3 regions of the Pectobacterium quasiaquaticum genome follow, and region 2 is predicted to be linked to each of the others. Evidence: riboswitches for the same ligand, from Rfam matches in the RefSeq annotation. Region 2 holds a riboswitch; each other region holds the start of a gene.
The links. Region 2 has a riboswitch for thiamine pyrophosphate ahead of thiC (phosphomethylpyrimidine synthase ThiC). Riboswitches for the same ligand answer to the same signal wherever they lie in the genome.
Positions count from the first base shown of each region.

Region 1: linked by a shared signal. The riboswitch ahead of IG609_RS05800 (hydroxyethylthiazole kinase) and the one ahead of thiC (phosphomethylpyrimidine synthase ThiC) in region 2 are both predicted to bind thiamine pyrophosphate.
Region 3: linked by a shared signal. The riboswitch ahead of thiB (thiamine ABC transporter substrate binding subunit) and the one ahead of thiC (phosphomethylpyrimidine synthase ThiC) in region 2 are both predicted to bind thiamine pyrophosphate.

Region 1 is NZ_CP065177.1:1,261,851-1,266,380, reverse strand. Features, by position in the region: gene yegS (lipid kinase YegS) at 162-1,061, shown strand; gene psiE (phosphate-starvation-inducible protein PsiE) at 1,090-1,497, opposite strand; gene thiD (bifunctional hydroxymethylpyrimidine kinase/phosphomethylpyrimidine kinase) at 1,676-2,479, opposite strand; partial or broken gene IG609_RS05800 (hydroxyethylthiazole kinase) at 2,491-2,673, opposite strand; TPP riboswitch at 2,711-2,807, opposite strand; gene ahr (NADPH-dependent aldehyde reductase Ahr) at 2,967-3,986, shown strand; gene IG609_RS05790 (GGDEF domain-containing protein) at 4,144-4,530, shown strand, end outside.
Region 2 is NZ_CP065177.1:241,620-246,149, reverse strand. Features, by position in the region: gene nudC (NAD(+) diphosphatase) at 28-810, opposite strand; gene rsd (sigma D regulator) at 919-1,380, shown strand; TPP riboswitch at 1,503-1,657, shown strand; gene thiC (phosphomethylpyrimidine synthase ThiC) at 1,772-3,727, shown strand; gene thiE (thiamine phosphate synthase) at 3,724-4,365, shown strand; gene IG609_RS01095 (HesA/MoeB/ThiF family protein) at 4,367-4,530, shown strand, end outside.
Region 3 is NZ_CP065177.1:3,736,404-3,740,933, forward strand. Features, by position in the region: gene sgrT (glucose uptake inhibitor SgrT) at 292-456, opposite strand; gene sgrR (HTH-type transcriptional regulator SgrR) at 547-2,205, shown strand; TPP riboswitch at 2,243-2,339, shown strand; gene thiB (thiamine ABC transporter substrate binding subunit) at 2,420-3,403, shown strand; gene thiP (thiamine/thiamine pyrophosphate ABC transporter permease ThiP) at 3,379-4,530, shown strand, end outside.

The sequences.
Region 1 (4,530 bases), 1.0 Mb from region 2:
AGGAACCACCTCCTTGGCCAGCTCAATCTCCCTTGAGCTGGCTTTTCTTTTTCTTCCGCGTCCTCCTTTTCTCGCCGCAAACATTCATCGACTCTTCTGATTTCTACCTGCCGATTTAGTGACTATTATTAATTCCACTATCCTGCTTAGGAAAATAGGTCATGGAAAAAAATCCGGTGACGCTGCTGATTCTGAATGGAAAAAGTGCAGGTAATGAAGAACTTCGCGAAGCCATTGATGAGCTACGCAAGGAGGGCTATACGCTGCATGTCCGCGTGACTTGGGAATACGGTGATGCTAAACGCTATGTAGAAGAAGCGATCCAGCTCAAAGCGGATAATGTGATTGCCGCTGGTGGCGACGGCACCGTCAATGAAGTCGCCGCCGCCTTAGCGGTGCAGCCGGAAGCGGTGCGTCCGTGTCTGGGAATTGTGCCGCTGGGTACGGCCAACGATTTTGCCACCAGTTGTCAGATTCCGATGGAGATGCACAACGCGCTAACGCTGGCTATCAAAGGCCGCGCCAGCGCGATCGATATCGCCAAGGTGAACGACAGCCATTACTTCATCAACATGGCGACGGGCGGATTTGCCACGCGCATCACCACCGAAACACCAGCCAAGATGAAGGCCGCGCTCGGGAGCGCCTCATACATGCTGCACGCGCTCTTCCGCATGGACATGCTTCAAGCTGAACGCTGTGAGATACGCGGACCGGATTTTCACTGGTCGGGAGATACGCTGGTTATCGCGGTGGGAAATGGCCGCCAGGCTGGCGGCGGGCAGCAGCTTTGCCCAGAGGCGCTGGTCAACGACGGGCTACTGGAACTAAGCGTACTGTCGGCAACCGAGTTGCTGCCGAATATGTTGCAGGCCTGGTTTACCGGTAGCGAAAACCAGAACATGATTTCCGCTATCCTGCCCTGGCTGGAGATCACCGCCCCAGATGATATGACGTTTAATCTGGACGGCGAGCCGCTCACCGCCAAACGCTTCCATATCGAGGTGCTTCCCGCCGCGATTCACTGTCGGCTGCCGCCCCAATGCTCGCTGCTGGAATAGCGGCGCGTTTCAACTATTCCTGTTTCTACTACTCTCGCTTAAGGCGATTACTGTTTGCCAGGTACAGCGTCACCACCAGCAGCAGGATCGCTGCGGAATACACCAGCGTATCCGACGGGCTTTTGTGATCGACAATAATCAGGCGAATGATGGCCGTGATGCCGATGTAGATAAAATAGCGCAGCGGGAAGTGATAGCCGGACTGAAAATACTTCACGATCAGCGCAATGAACTCAAAATACAGGAAATAGATCACAATGCCTTCTATCAGTTGATAGGAGGAATCTTTCTCGTTGGAGATCAACAGCACTTTCGCCAGATTGAACGTTTCCTTGACTAAAAAAATCACCAGAATAATTGCCAGCACCAACAGGCCGATATTGAGTATCGTCTGAAGCGCCTTGGCAGCCATCGCACTGCGCGCAGAACCTGCCATATGTTATCCCCACATCCTATTTCACATTAACGCCAAGAATTCACAGCAAAGTAACCGGTTGCCCCCGCACTGTCTATGCCGAATACGCTTAATTTAGTTTGAAATTACTGGCAAATGTGTCACGTAAAGTACAAGTCAATTTACTTATACCCGCCATATTTCAGGTTGCATGTGCGTTTTACCACCAGCGATGGAAGTGATGAACAGGGCCGATGCCGTGCCCGACCTCCAGCGTGTCGGCCTGCTGTAATGCCTGCTGTAAATAGTCCTTCGCGACCTTGACCGTTTCGCCCCAGCTATTATGACGCGGTCGCAGTGCCGCCAGCGCGGCAGAGAGCGTGCAGCCCGTGCCGTGTGTATGGCGTGTATTCACACGCGGAGAGCTAAAGCGCTGTGGCTCAGCCTGTCGACTGAACAGCCAATCCGGACTTTCCGCTTCGCTGAGGTGGCCGCCTTTCATCAACACCGCCTGGCAGCCCATCGCCAGCAGCGCTTCCCCCTGCTCACGCATTTCCCGTTCGTTAGCGGCGGGTGACGTATTCAGCAGCGCGGCGGCTTCCGGCAAGTTGGGCGTAATCAGGGACACCAGCGGCAGCAGCTCACGGCGGATCGATTCCACCGCCTCGGGCGCAAGTAGCGGATCGCCACTTTTCGCCAGCATCACGGTGTCCAGCACCACAAAAGGAACCGCGTAACGACGCAGGCGTTCGGCAACGGTTTCAACAATATCGGTCTGCGCCAGCATCCCAATCTTGGCGCTGTCGATACGCACATCGCTCAGCACAGAATCCAACTGCGCTGCGACAAAATCCGGTTCAATCCGGTAGACGGACTGCACGCCGCGCGTATTTTGCGCCACCAGCGCGGTAATGACCGAGGTGCCGTAAGCGCCCAGCGCAGAAAAGGCTTTTAAATCCGCCTGAATCCCCGCACCGCCGCTCGGATCGGTGCCCGCAATTGTCAACGCATTGATACGCTTCATGCCAGATCCTCCGCGCGCATCGCCTCGGCACGCGTGCATTCCAGCGTTCCGACATTAATCAGCAGCGCATCGGCCACCACGCTGAACTGCGCGGCTTCTTCGGGATCGACCACCATTGCCGGCGACGCAGAACGGAATTGAGTGAGTGATGTTGCTGCCTGAGCGGCAGAAAAGTCGGTGGGTCGCGTGTTCATAAGTCTCCCAACCGGCGTGGAAGAAGGCGGCAACCGGTGGGGCATACCGTGACTTCCCTACGCTGGCATTATCCAGATCAGGTGGTACGGGTATTTCTCAGCCTTCACAAAGAAGGGCACCCCGAGTCATGTACTACGCTTTGCAGCATAAGTAAGTGGGTAACGCAAAGCAAGCGCTGCCCGCTCCCTTCCCCACCTGATACAAAATGAAAAACCACAGGCACATTGTGACATAGAGAAAAACGTCATAACCCTTTAGACTGGTTAATCAAACCCATACTGAGGAAATTGTGATGACGATGATAAAGAGTTATGCCGCACCGGAAGCAGGCGCAGCGCTGGAGTTGTATGAGTTTGATGCGGGTGAGCTGCAGGCGGAAGACGTCGAAGTCGTGGTTGATTACTGCGGCGTGTGCCATTCCGACCTGTCGATGATCGATAACGAATGGGGTATATCGAGCTATCCGCTGGTTGGCGGGCATGAAGTGATTGGCCGTGTACACGCGTTGGGTGACGCGGCGAAAAGCAAAGGATTAAAGGTGGGTCAGCGCGTCGGCATTGGTTGGACAGCACGCAGCTGTGGGCACTGCGATGCCTGTATCAGCGGTAGCCAAACCAACTGCCAACAAGGCAGCGTGCCGACAATTCTGAATAAAGGCGGTTTTGCCAATAAGATTCGCGCAAACTGGCAGTGGGCTATCCCGCTTCCTGACTCAATTGATATCGAATCGGCAGGTCCGTTGCTGTGCGGCGGCATCACCGTGTTCAAACCACTGTTAATGCACCATATCACCGCAACCAGCCGCGTCGGTGTGATCGGTATCGGCGGTCTGGGTCACATCGCGATTAAGCTCCTGCACGCGATGGGCTGTGAAGTCACGGCGTTCAGTTCTAACCCAGCCAAAGAGCAGGAAGTGCTGGCGATGGGTGCTGATAAGGTCGTCAACAGTCGCGATCCGCAGGCGCTGACCGCACTGGCAGGTCAGTTCGATCTCATCATCAACACCGTGAGCGTCGATCTGGAATGGCAACCCTACTTCAATGCGCTCGCCTATAACGGGAAGTTCCATACCGTCGGCGCGGTGATGAAGCCATTCAGCGTTCCAGCCTTCACGCTTATCGCGGGGGACCGCAGCGTTTCCGGTTCTTCTACCGGTTCACCGCATGAGCTGCGTTCTCTGATGAAGCTCGCTGCGCGTGCCAACGTGAAGCCGCAGACGGAACTGTTCCCGATGTCGAAAATCAATGATGCCATCCAGCACGTACGTGACGGCAAGGCCCGCTACCGCGTGGTACTGAGAGCCGATTTTTAATCGGTAAAGACGCCTGAGTAATCAGGCGTCTGCTGTTGCAGCATCTGCCCGCCTTACGTCAGTCATTCTCTAGAGTACCCCATCAGTTAGCATAATACTGAATCTGTTCTATCTGTTTCATGATAGGATTAAAAAGTGATACAAGAGGAGGTGAGCGATGCCTTTTAAACAATATGATCATGATTTTATTGATAAAAATAAGAAGTCGTCTTATTCCATAAGGCTCGCCCTGTTATTGTCAGCACTGATCGTTATATTTAATGTCCTGTTCTTAAAGCATCGAGATTTTCAGGAGCAGTTGCACAACAATCCTGGATTTTATACCGATGCGATCGCACTGATTTTTCTTTTTTTTATCTTATCCTGTACCAGTAAAATATCACTTAACCATACTTCGGCTTTATCCATTCGCCTCGCGCTACACGCATGGATATGCTCCGCCACGTTTGATTTTATGGATGAGTTTTTTTATCAGACTAAATTTATTGGATATTACGTTGAGGATTTACTGAGAATCATTGGTATGTTTGGCGTCGGGTTTGGC
Region 2 (4,530 bases):
ACGCTTTATGACGCAAAGAGTACCACGTCAGCCTTCGTTCTCGTGATAAGTGCGGCACAGTACCACCGTATCTTCAATAAGCCGACGCGCCACGGTGCCCGGTGGAGGCAACTGCGGGAGTTGGTCATAACGGAACCAGCCCGCGTCACGTAGCTCTTTCGGATCATGCTTGATTTCACCACCTGCATAGTCGGCCATAAACGCCATCATCAGAGAATGAGGGAATGGCCAAGGCTGCGAGCTCACATAGCGCAGATTTTTTATCTGAATTTGGCTCTCTTCCATTACCTCACGCACGACCGTCTGCTCCAGCGTTTCGCCCACTTCGACAAACCCAGCCAGTACGGTGTACATGTTTCCGCGATGCCGATTGTGCTGCGCGAGCAGAATCTCATCACCACGGCGAATCGCGACGATGATGCAAGGCGCGATCTGCGGATAATAGCGCTCTTTGCAGTGGTGACATAAGCACGCCAGCTCCGTTTTGCTCCGCACCATATCATGGCCGCAATAACCACAAAAACGATGAGAACGATAGAACTCAGCCAACTGTACGCCTCGCCCTGCCAGTTGGAATAAATCCACGTCCTGATCGAGCAGTTGGCGAACCGATGCCATATCGGTATCGCGGCCCTGGCACACCAACCAGACAGGCAGTCCTTGCCATTCACCGATTTGGCGAGCCGTTTTCCCCTGCAACGACCACGCCATAGCCGTTCCGCGCGGCAGTACTCCCTGAGGGAGCCAGATTTGTACCGCGTCGCTAACCACCCACCAGCCGGTTTCATCACCTTTTAGCGTCTGTTCCATATCTTTTTATTGCTCCACTGCCACTTCACTGGCATTTTACATTCAGAGTGATTACATAAGTTTTATAACTGGGATTTCAGTTATTTCTTACCGTTCACGGAGTCAACAATGCTAAACCAGCTACAAAGTCTAACTGAATACGTTGGTGGCAATAATGCGTTAATCGACCAATGGCTACAAGCGCGTAAGCAGCTTCTGGTGGCTTACTATCATCTGGTTGGCATCAAGCCGAATAAGGAAACGCTTTCTCTTCTGGATGAAGAGGCATTGGATAATTTTTGCCAGAATCTGGTGGACTATCTTTCTACCGGCCACTTTCATTTATACGAAAAAATGCTGCATGAAGCAGCGACGCACAGCGAACAAGTATTAGCGCTTTCCACCCAGCTCGACTTCGCCCTGCAAAATAACACGCAGCAAATTATGACGTTTTACGATAGCCATCTGGCGGCAGCCATCGACCATGATAACTGCCTCGAATTCCAGCAGGCACTCTCCCACGTCGGCGAAGCGCTGGAGGAACGTTTTACGTTAGAAGACAGAATGATTCAGCAGGTTTACGACAAATAGCCGTCATTTGACGTTATTTCAGGACATCATCACACATTGTAAAAGCAAAAGCGGCACGCTTTGACATCCGCGTTTTGCCGACATACAGTGTAGGGGTTTTATTGGCCCGTTTAAGAGACGGGTATATCTTGTCGGAGTGCCTAGCGTGCTCGTGTTTTGTTTTACGAAATCAATCGTTATGACGAAACTTATGAGCGCACAGGCTGAGACCGTTAATTCGGGATCCGCGGAACCTGATCGGGTTAATACCTGCGAAGGGAACAAGAGTAATGCCCCCCTATTGAGCCCAAGGCTGCGTATTCCTACATACCTGCTCTGACGCCCAATATCATTATTACTCCCTCCGGCTCCAGACAAGCAATCTTCCCTTTACGTCTTACAGGAACTTGCTATGTCTACAGAACCTTTGTCTATAAAAACAGTATCGTCAAAATCGGGTCGCCGTGAACAGCGTGCCGCCGCCCAGCAGTTTATTGAAACCTTACAGGGTACCGCCTTTCCCAATTCCAAACGCATTTACCTTGCGGGCTCACGTGATGACATCCACGTGCCAATGCGAGAAATTCAGCTTAGCCCGACGTTACTCGGCGGCAGTAAAGACAACCCCCAATACGAGCCCAATGAGCCAATCCCGGTTTACGATACGTCAGGGCCTTATGGCGACCCCGCTGCGCAACCCGATGTCCGCGTTGGGCTAGCGAAGCTGCGCGCCAGTTGGATTGCAGAACGTCACGACACCGAGTCGCTATCCGGCGTCAGTTCTGATTTCACCCAACAGCGGTTGGCGGATGCCGGTCTGGATCATCTGCGTTTCGAACATTTGCCACGACCTTTGCGTGCCAAAGCAGGCCAACGCGTTACCCAGCTCCACTATGCCCGACAGGGGATCATTACCCCGGAAATGGAATTTATCGCCATTCGCGAAAATATGGGACGCGAACGCATTCGCGGTGAGGTGCTGCGCCAGCAGCATCCGGGGCAAAGTTTCGGAGCCCTACTGCCGGAGAACATCACGCCGGAATTTGTCCGTCAGGAAGTGGCCGCCGGTCGCGCCATTATCCCTTCCAACATCAACCACCCAGAATCAGAGCCGATGATTATCGGTCGCAACTTTCTGGTGAAGGTTAACGCCAATATCGGCAACTCCGCCGTGACCTCCTCCATCGAAGAAGAGGTGGAAAAGCTGGTCTGGTCTACCCGTTGGGGCGCGGATACGGTGATGGATCTCTCCACTGGTCGCTATATTCACGAAACCCGCGAGTGGATTCTGCGTAACAGCCCCGTGCCAATCGGGACGGTACCGATTTATCAGGCGCTGGAAAAAGTGAACGGCGTGGCGGAAAACCTGAACTGGGAAATGTTCCGCGATACGCTGCTGGAACAGGCCGAGCAAGGGGTGGACTATTTCACCATCCACGCTGGCGTGTTGTTACGCTACGTGCCGATGACGGCCAAACGCCTGACCGGCATCGTCTCACGCGGCGGTTCCATTATGGCGAAGTGGTGCCTGTCGCATCACAAAGAGAGCTTCCTGTTCGAGCATTTTCGCGAAATCTGTGAAATCTGCGCCGCTTATGACGTCGCGCTGTCGCTGGGTGACGGCTTACGTCCCGGTTCCATTCAGGACGCCAACGACGAAGCCCAGTTTGCCGAGCTGCATACGCTGGGCGAGCTGACCAAAATCGCTTGGGAATACGACGTTCAGGTAATGATCGAAGGCCCCGGGCACGTTCCGATGCAGATGATTCGCCGCAACATGACCGAAGAGCTGGAGCACTGCCACGAAGCGCCATTCTATACGCTCGGCCCGCTAACTACCGATATCGCTCCGGGTTACGATCATTTCACCTCCGGCATCGGTGCCGCCATGATCGGCTGGTTCGGCTGCGCGATGCTCTGCTACGTGACGCCGAAGGAACATCTTGGCTTGCCGAACAAAGAAGACGTCAAACAGGGGCTGATTACCTATAAGATCGCCGCCCACGCCGCCGATTTGGCGAAAGGCCATCCTGGCGCGCAGATCCGTGATAACGCCATGTCAAAAGCGCGCTTCGAATTCCGTTGGGAAGACCAGTTTAATCTGGCGCTCGATCCCCAAACGGCCCGCGCCTACCACGATGAAACACTGCCGCAAGAATCCGGTAAAGTCGCCCACTTCTGTTCCATGTGCGGCCCCAAATTCTGCTCGATGAAAATCTCACAGGAAGTACGCGACTACGCGGCGAAACAGGAAGCGGAAGCCAAACCGATTGAAGTGGGTATGGCGCAGATGTCGCAGGAATTCCGTTCTCGCGGCAGCGAGCTTTATCACAGCGCCACCAGCCTGCAAACCGAGGAGAGCAAATGACGGACTCGACGCCTTTTGCCCCAACGGCGCAGCGGCTGGGGCTGTATCCCGTTGTCGATAACGTGGAATGGATCGAACGACTACTCAGCGTCGGGGTAAAAACGATCCAACTGAGAATCAAAGATCGGTCAGATGAACAAGCTGAAGCCGAGGTGATCAAGGCGATCGCCTTGGGTCGCCGCTATCAGGCGCAGCTTTTCATCAATGACTACTGGAGATTGGCCGTCAAACATCAGGCATACGGCGTACATCTGGGGCAGGAAGATCTGGACACCACCGATCTAGCCGCGATTAAACAAGCTGGCCTGCGGTTAGGCGTCTCCACGCACGACGATCGTGAGCTGGCGCGTGCGGTGGCAATCAACCCGTCCTATATCGCGCTGGGGCATATTTTCCCAACCCAAACCAAAGACATGCCATCAGCGCCGCAGGGACTGGCCGAACTGACGCGCCACATCACCGATCTGCAAGACCGTTTTCCCACGGTTGCAATTGGCGGCATCAGCATCGACAAAGTGCCTGCGGTGTTGAAAACGGGCGTAGGCAGTATTGCCGTCGTCAGCGCTATTACTCAGGCACCAGACTGGCGGCAAGCCACTGCGACGTTGCTCAAGATGATTGAAGGACGGGGGGCATAAAATGGTCACGAATCACCATACAGCGCCTGCGGGACTGAGCGATAGCGAGTTCATGCGCTATAGCCGTCAACTGATGCTGGAAGATATTGGCCCTGAAGGTCAGGAGAAGCTCAAAGCCGCCCGCGTTCTGCTGGTGGGCCTGGGTGGGCTGGGCTCACCCGCGTC
Region 3 (4,530 bases), 970 kb from region 2:
CTTAATGAACTATTTTAGTCATTATTATTACATTAATATTAATTATTAAAGAAAAAATAAATTAGCGAACTCATTCTTTTTTATTGAAAAAAATACGATTTGACATTCAACATTATTGATTGATTTATTATTTCGTCATTCTGAATATAAAAGCATCACGTAAACAACGCCGCTGCGACCTCACTACCCTGCAAACCACCCGCAGCAGGTAAACACCATAAAAAAAGCCAGCGAAAAACTCGCTGGCTGGTGAAACGTCACCATTACTCAGAATAAATTGTTTCGCACCGCCTAAAGCCAATGACGGTACTCGTCGTCAGACATGTCTTTCAGGTGCCACTGCGTCGCCTGCTGTAGTAATGCAATACGCTGTTGGGTAGACATCCATCGCAACCACTTTGCTTTACAGGTCGATAAGTAGGTTTGATAGAACGGGTACAAACGGGAAATCGCCATCAGCTACCTCCTCTCTTTTCTTGTTGCAAAGTATCGGCGTAATATAGGGAAAGATAAATTGATGACTTTAGTGCTGGGAGTTCCTCTTTTATGTCTTCCCCTCGATTGCAACAACAGTTCATCCGCCTGTGGCAGCACTTTCAGGGGCAAACCACCGACACCACGCTGCAAGAGTTGACCGGGGTGTTGAACTGTTCCCGCCGCCATATCCGCTCATTGCTGAACGCGATGCAGCAAGAAGGTTGGCTGATCTGGCAGGCAGAAGCCGGCAGGGGAAAACGCTCTCAGCTATCGTTTGTTTATACCGGACTGGCGCTACAGCAGCAGCGCGCTGAGGATCTGCTGGAGCAGGATCGCATTGAGCAGCTAGTGCAGTTGGTGGGTGACAAAGAAGCAGTGCGCCAGATGTTGCTAGCCCACCTTGGGCGGAGCTTCCGGCAGGGGAAACACATTCTGCGCATCCTCTATTACCGTCCTTTACGCAATTTACTGCCCGGCTCGGCGCTACGGCGTTCAGAGATGCACATTGCCCGACAAATTTTCAGCGGACTCACCAATATAAATGAGGAAAATGGGGAAATTGAGCCCGATCTGGCTCATCACTGGCAGATGATCTCCCCCCTGCATTGGAGATTTTATCTGCGTCCGGCCATCCGCTTCCATCACGGTCGCGAGCTCACGATGGAGGATGTCATCACCTCCCTCAAGCGCCTCAGCGCCTGGCCACTGTTTGCGCACCTTGAAACCGTCATATCACCGATGCCCTTCGTGATTGATATTCGGCTAAACAGCTCGGATAAATGGCTGCCGTGGCTATTGGGCAGCGTGCACGCCATGATTTTGCCGCAGGAATGGCAAACGCTCCCCGATTTCGCTCAACACCCGATTGGTACCGGTCCTTACGCCGTGGTGCGCAATAACAGCAACCAGTTAAAGATCCGCGCCTTCGATGATTATTTTGGCTATCGGGCGCTAATTGATGAGGTCAATATTTGGGTCTTGCCCGACGAGCCAGAGGAGATGCCGGTATCTATCCAACTCCAGTCTGACAATTCTCGTCACGAACAGCTGGAAAGCCGGATGGAAGAAGGCGGCTATTTCCTGCTATTCGATAAGCGTTCGCCGTTAGCATCACGACCGGAAGCTCAGCGATGGCTCAGGCAGGTATTTAACCCTATTTCGCTACTCAACCACGCCAATATCAGCAACCAGCGTGACTGGTCTCCCGCCTACAGTTTGCTACCGCGCTGGCACCATCACCATCCCGATGTACCGCAATCCATGCCGAAAGGGCTAACGGACGTCACGCTCACGTTCTATCAGGCACACCCTGAATATCGGATATTAAGCGAGATAATGCGCACACTGCTGGCACAACATGGCGTCACATTACATATTCAGACGGTCAGCTACGAAGACTGGTATCAGGGCAATGCCGACAGCGATATCTGGTTTGGTAGCCTGAATTGTTACCTGCCTATCGAATTCTCCCTATTCGCGATGCTCTACGAACTCCCGCTGGCACAGCACTGTCTGGATGACGATCTGCATGCAGACGCACAGCAGTGGCGTAACCACACGCTGCCGATGGCAGAGTGGTGTGAAAAGCTGATCGCCAGCGGCCAACTGCACCCTCTTCTGCATCACTGGCTACAGCTTCAGGGGCAGCGCAGTATGCGCGGCGTCAGGATGAATATGCTCGGCTGGTTTGATTTTAAATCTGCCTGGTTCGCACCGCCGGAACGCTGAGAGCCTTTCGCTGCCCGACTTAACCCTTTACAATGTGCCGTTCTCAACGGGGTGCGGAAAATTTTTCGCTGAGAAGATACCCGTCGAACCTGATCCGGTTAATACCGGCGAAGGGATTTGAGAGTGCTGCTCATTGCTGCCTCAAAGTCCTTTGCCACCCTATGATTCTCAGGAGTGCAAAGTGTTAAATCAATTATTACCGCGTTCAGCCACCGTGCTGAAAACCAGCCTGTCTTGCCTGCTACTGCTCTCTGCTTCGGCGTTCGCCAAGCCTGCGCTTACCGTATATACCTACGATTCATTTGCTTCCGAGTGGGGTCCAGGCCCTGTCATCAAGACCGCATTTGAAAAAGAGTGCGAGTGCGAACTGAACTTCGTCGCGCTGGAAGATGGTGCCTCGCTGCTGAACCGTCTGCGTATGGAAGGCAAGAACAGCAAAGCGGATATCATTCTGGGGCTGGACAACAACCTGTTGCAGGCGGCGGAACAAACCGGCCTGTTTGCGCCACACAATCTGGACACCCGCGCCGTCACGGTGCCGGGCGGCTGGAACAATAAGACGTTCGTGCCTTATGACTACGGCTATTTCGCGTTTGTGTATAACAAAAACACGCTGAAGAACCCGCCGAAAAGCCTGCATGAGCTGGTGGACAGCAACGAACCGTGGAAAGTGATCTATCAGGATCCACGCACCAGTACACCGGGACTGGGGCTGCTGTTGTGGATGCAGAAAGTGTATGGCGACGATGCGCCGCAAGCCTGGCAGAAGCTGGCGAAAAAAACCGTTACCGTCACCAAAGGCTGGAGTGAAGCCTACGGTCTGTTCCTGAAAGGGGAAGCGGATCTGGTGCTGAGTTACACCACGTCGCCGGCCTATCACATCATTGAAGAAAAGAAAGATAACTACGCGGCAGCGACCTTCAGCGAAGGGCACTATCTGCAAATTGAAGTCGCCGGACAGCTGGCTTCCAGCAAAAATCCCGAGCTGGCAAAACGCTTTATGCAGTTCATCCTAAGCCCAACGTTCCAGCAGGCGATCCCTACCACAAACTGGATGTATCCGGCGGTTAAAACCGATCTGCCAGCAGGCTTCGCGACGCTCGCGGTGCCGGAAAGAGCCATGCAGTTCAGCGCGCAGGAAGTAACCGATCAAAGGACGCAGTGGATTCAGGCATGGCAACGCGCCGTCAGCCACTGATCGGCGGACGTCTGTGGCCGGGGCTACTGGCCACCACGCTGTTAATTTCCGTTGCCGCACTGGCTTTCGGCGCTCTGTGGCTACAGGCGCCCGAAAGCCAGTGGCGCACGCTATGGCATGACAGCTATCTCTGGCATGTCATTCGGTTTACCTTCTGGCAGGCCTTTCTCTCCGCGCTGTTTTCTACCGTTCCAGCCATGTTTCTCGCCAGAGCGCTGTACCGACGACGCTTTCCCGGCCACCGCTGGCTGCTGCGCCTGTGCGCGATGACGCTGGTGCTGCCCGTGCTGGTTGCCGTTTTTGGCCTGCTCAGCGTTTACGGTCGCCAAGGCTGGCTGGCTTCTGCGCTGGGCTGGTTTAACCTGAAATATACATTTTCGCCCTATGGGTTGCAGGGCATCCTGCTGGCGCACGTCTTCTTTAATCTGCCGCTGGCAACCCGATTGCTGTTGCAGTCGCTGGAAGGCATCGCTACCGAGCAACGTCAGTTGGCCGCGAATCTGGGTATGAACAGCTGGCAGCATTTCCGACTGCTGGAATGGCCCGCCCTGCGTCGGCAGATTTTACCCACTGGCGCACTGATTTTTATGCTCTGCTTCGCCAGCTTCGCCACCGTGCTGTCGCTGGGCGGCGGCCCGCAGGCAACCACCATTGAGCTGGCTATCTATCAGGCATTAAGCTTTGATTACGATCCGGGGCGCGCAGCGCTGCTGGCGTTAATTCAGATGGTTTGCTGTCTTGGTTTGGTACTGCTGAGCCAGCGGCTGGGGCGCATTCTGCCCGTCGGCAGCACACAGCAGCTTGCCTGGCGCAACCCACAAGATAGCGCCTTAAGCCGCCTCACCGATGGGCTGCTGATTGGTGCGCTGTTGTTGCTGGTCGTCCCTCCTTTACTGGCCGTGGTGGTGGATGGCGTGAACCGATCGCTGGTTACCGTGCTGCAACAGCCTGTGCTCTGGCAAACGCTGTTTACCTCACTGCGCATCGCCTTAGGCGCAGGGCTCCTGTGTCTGGTACTGACCATGATGCTGCTCTGGAGCAGCCGCGAACTCAAGTTACGCCAAAAGCCGCTCTACGGGCAGTTGATGAACCTGAGCGGAATGCTCATCCTCGCCATGCCCGGTATT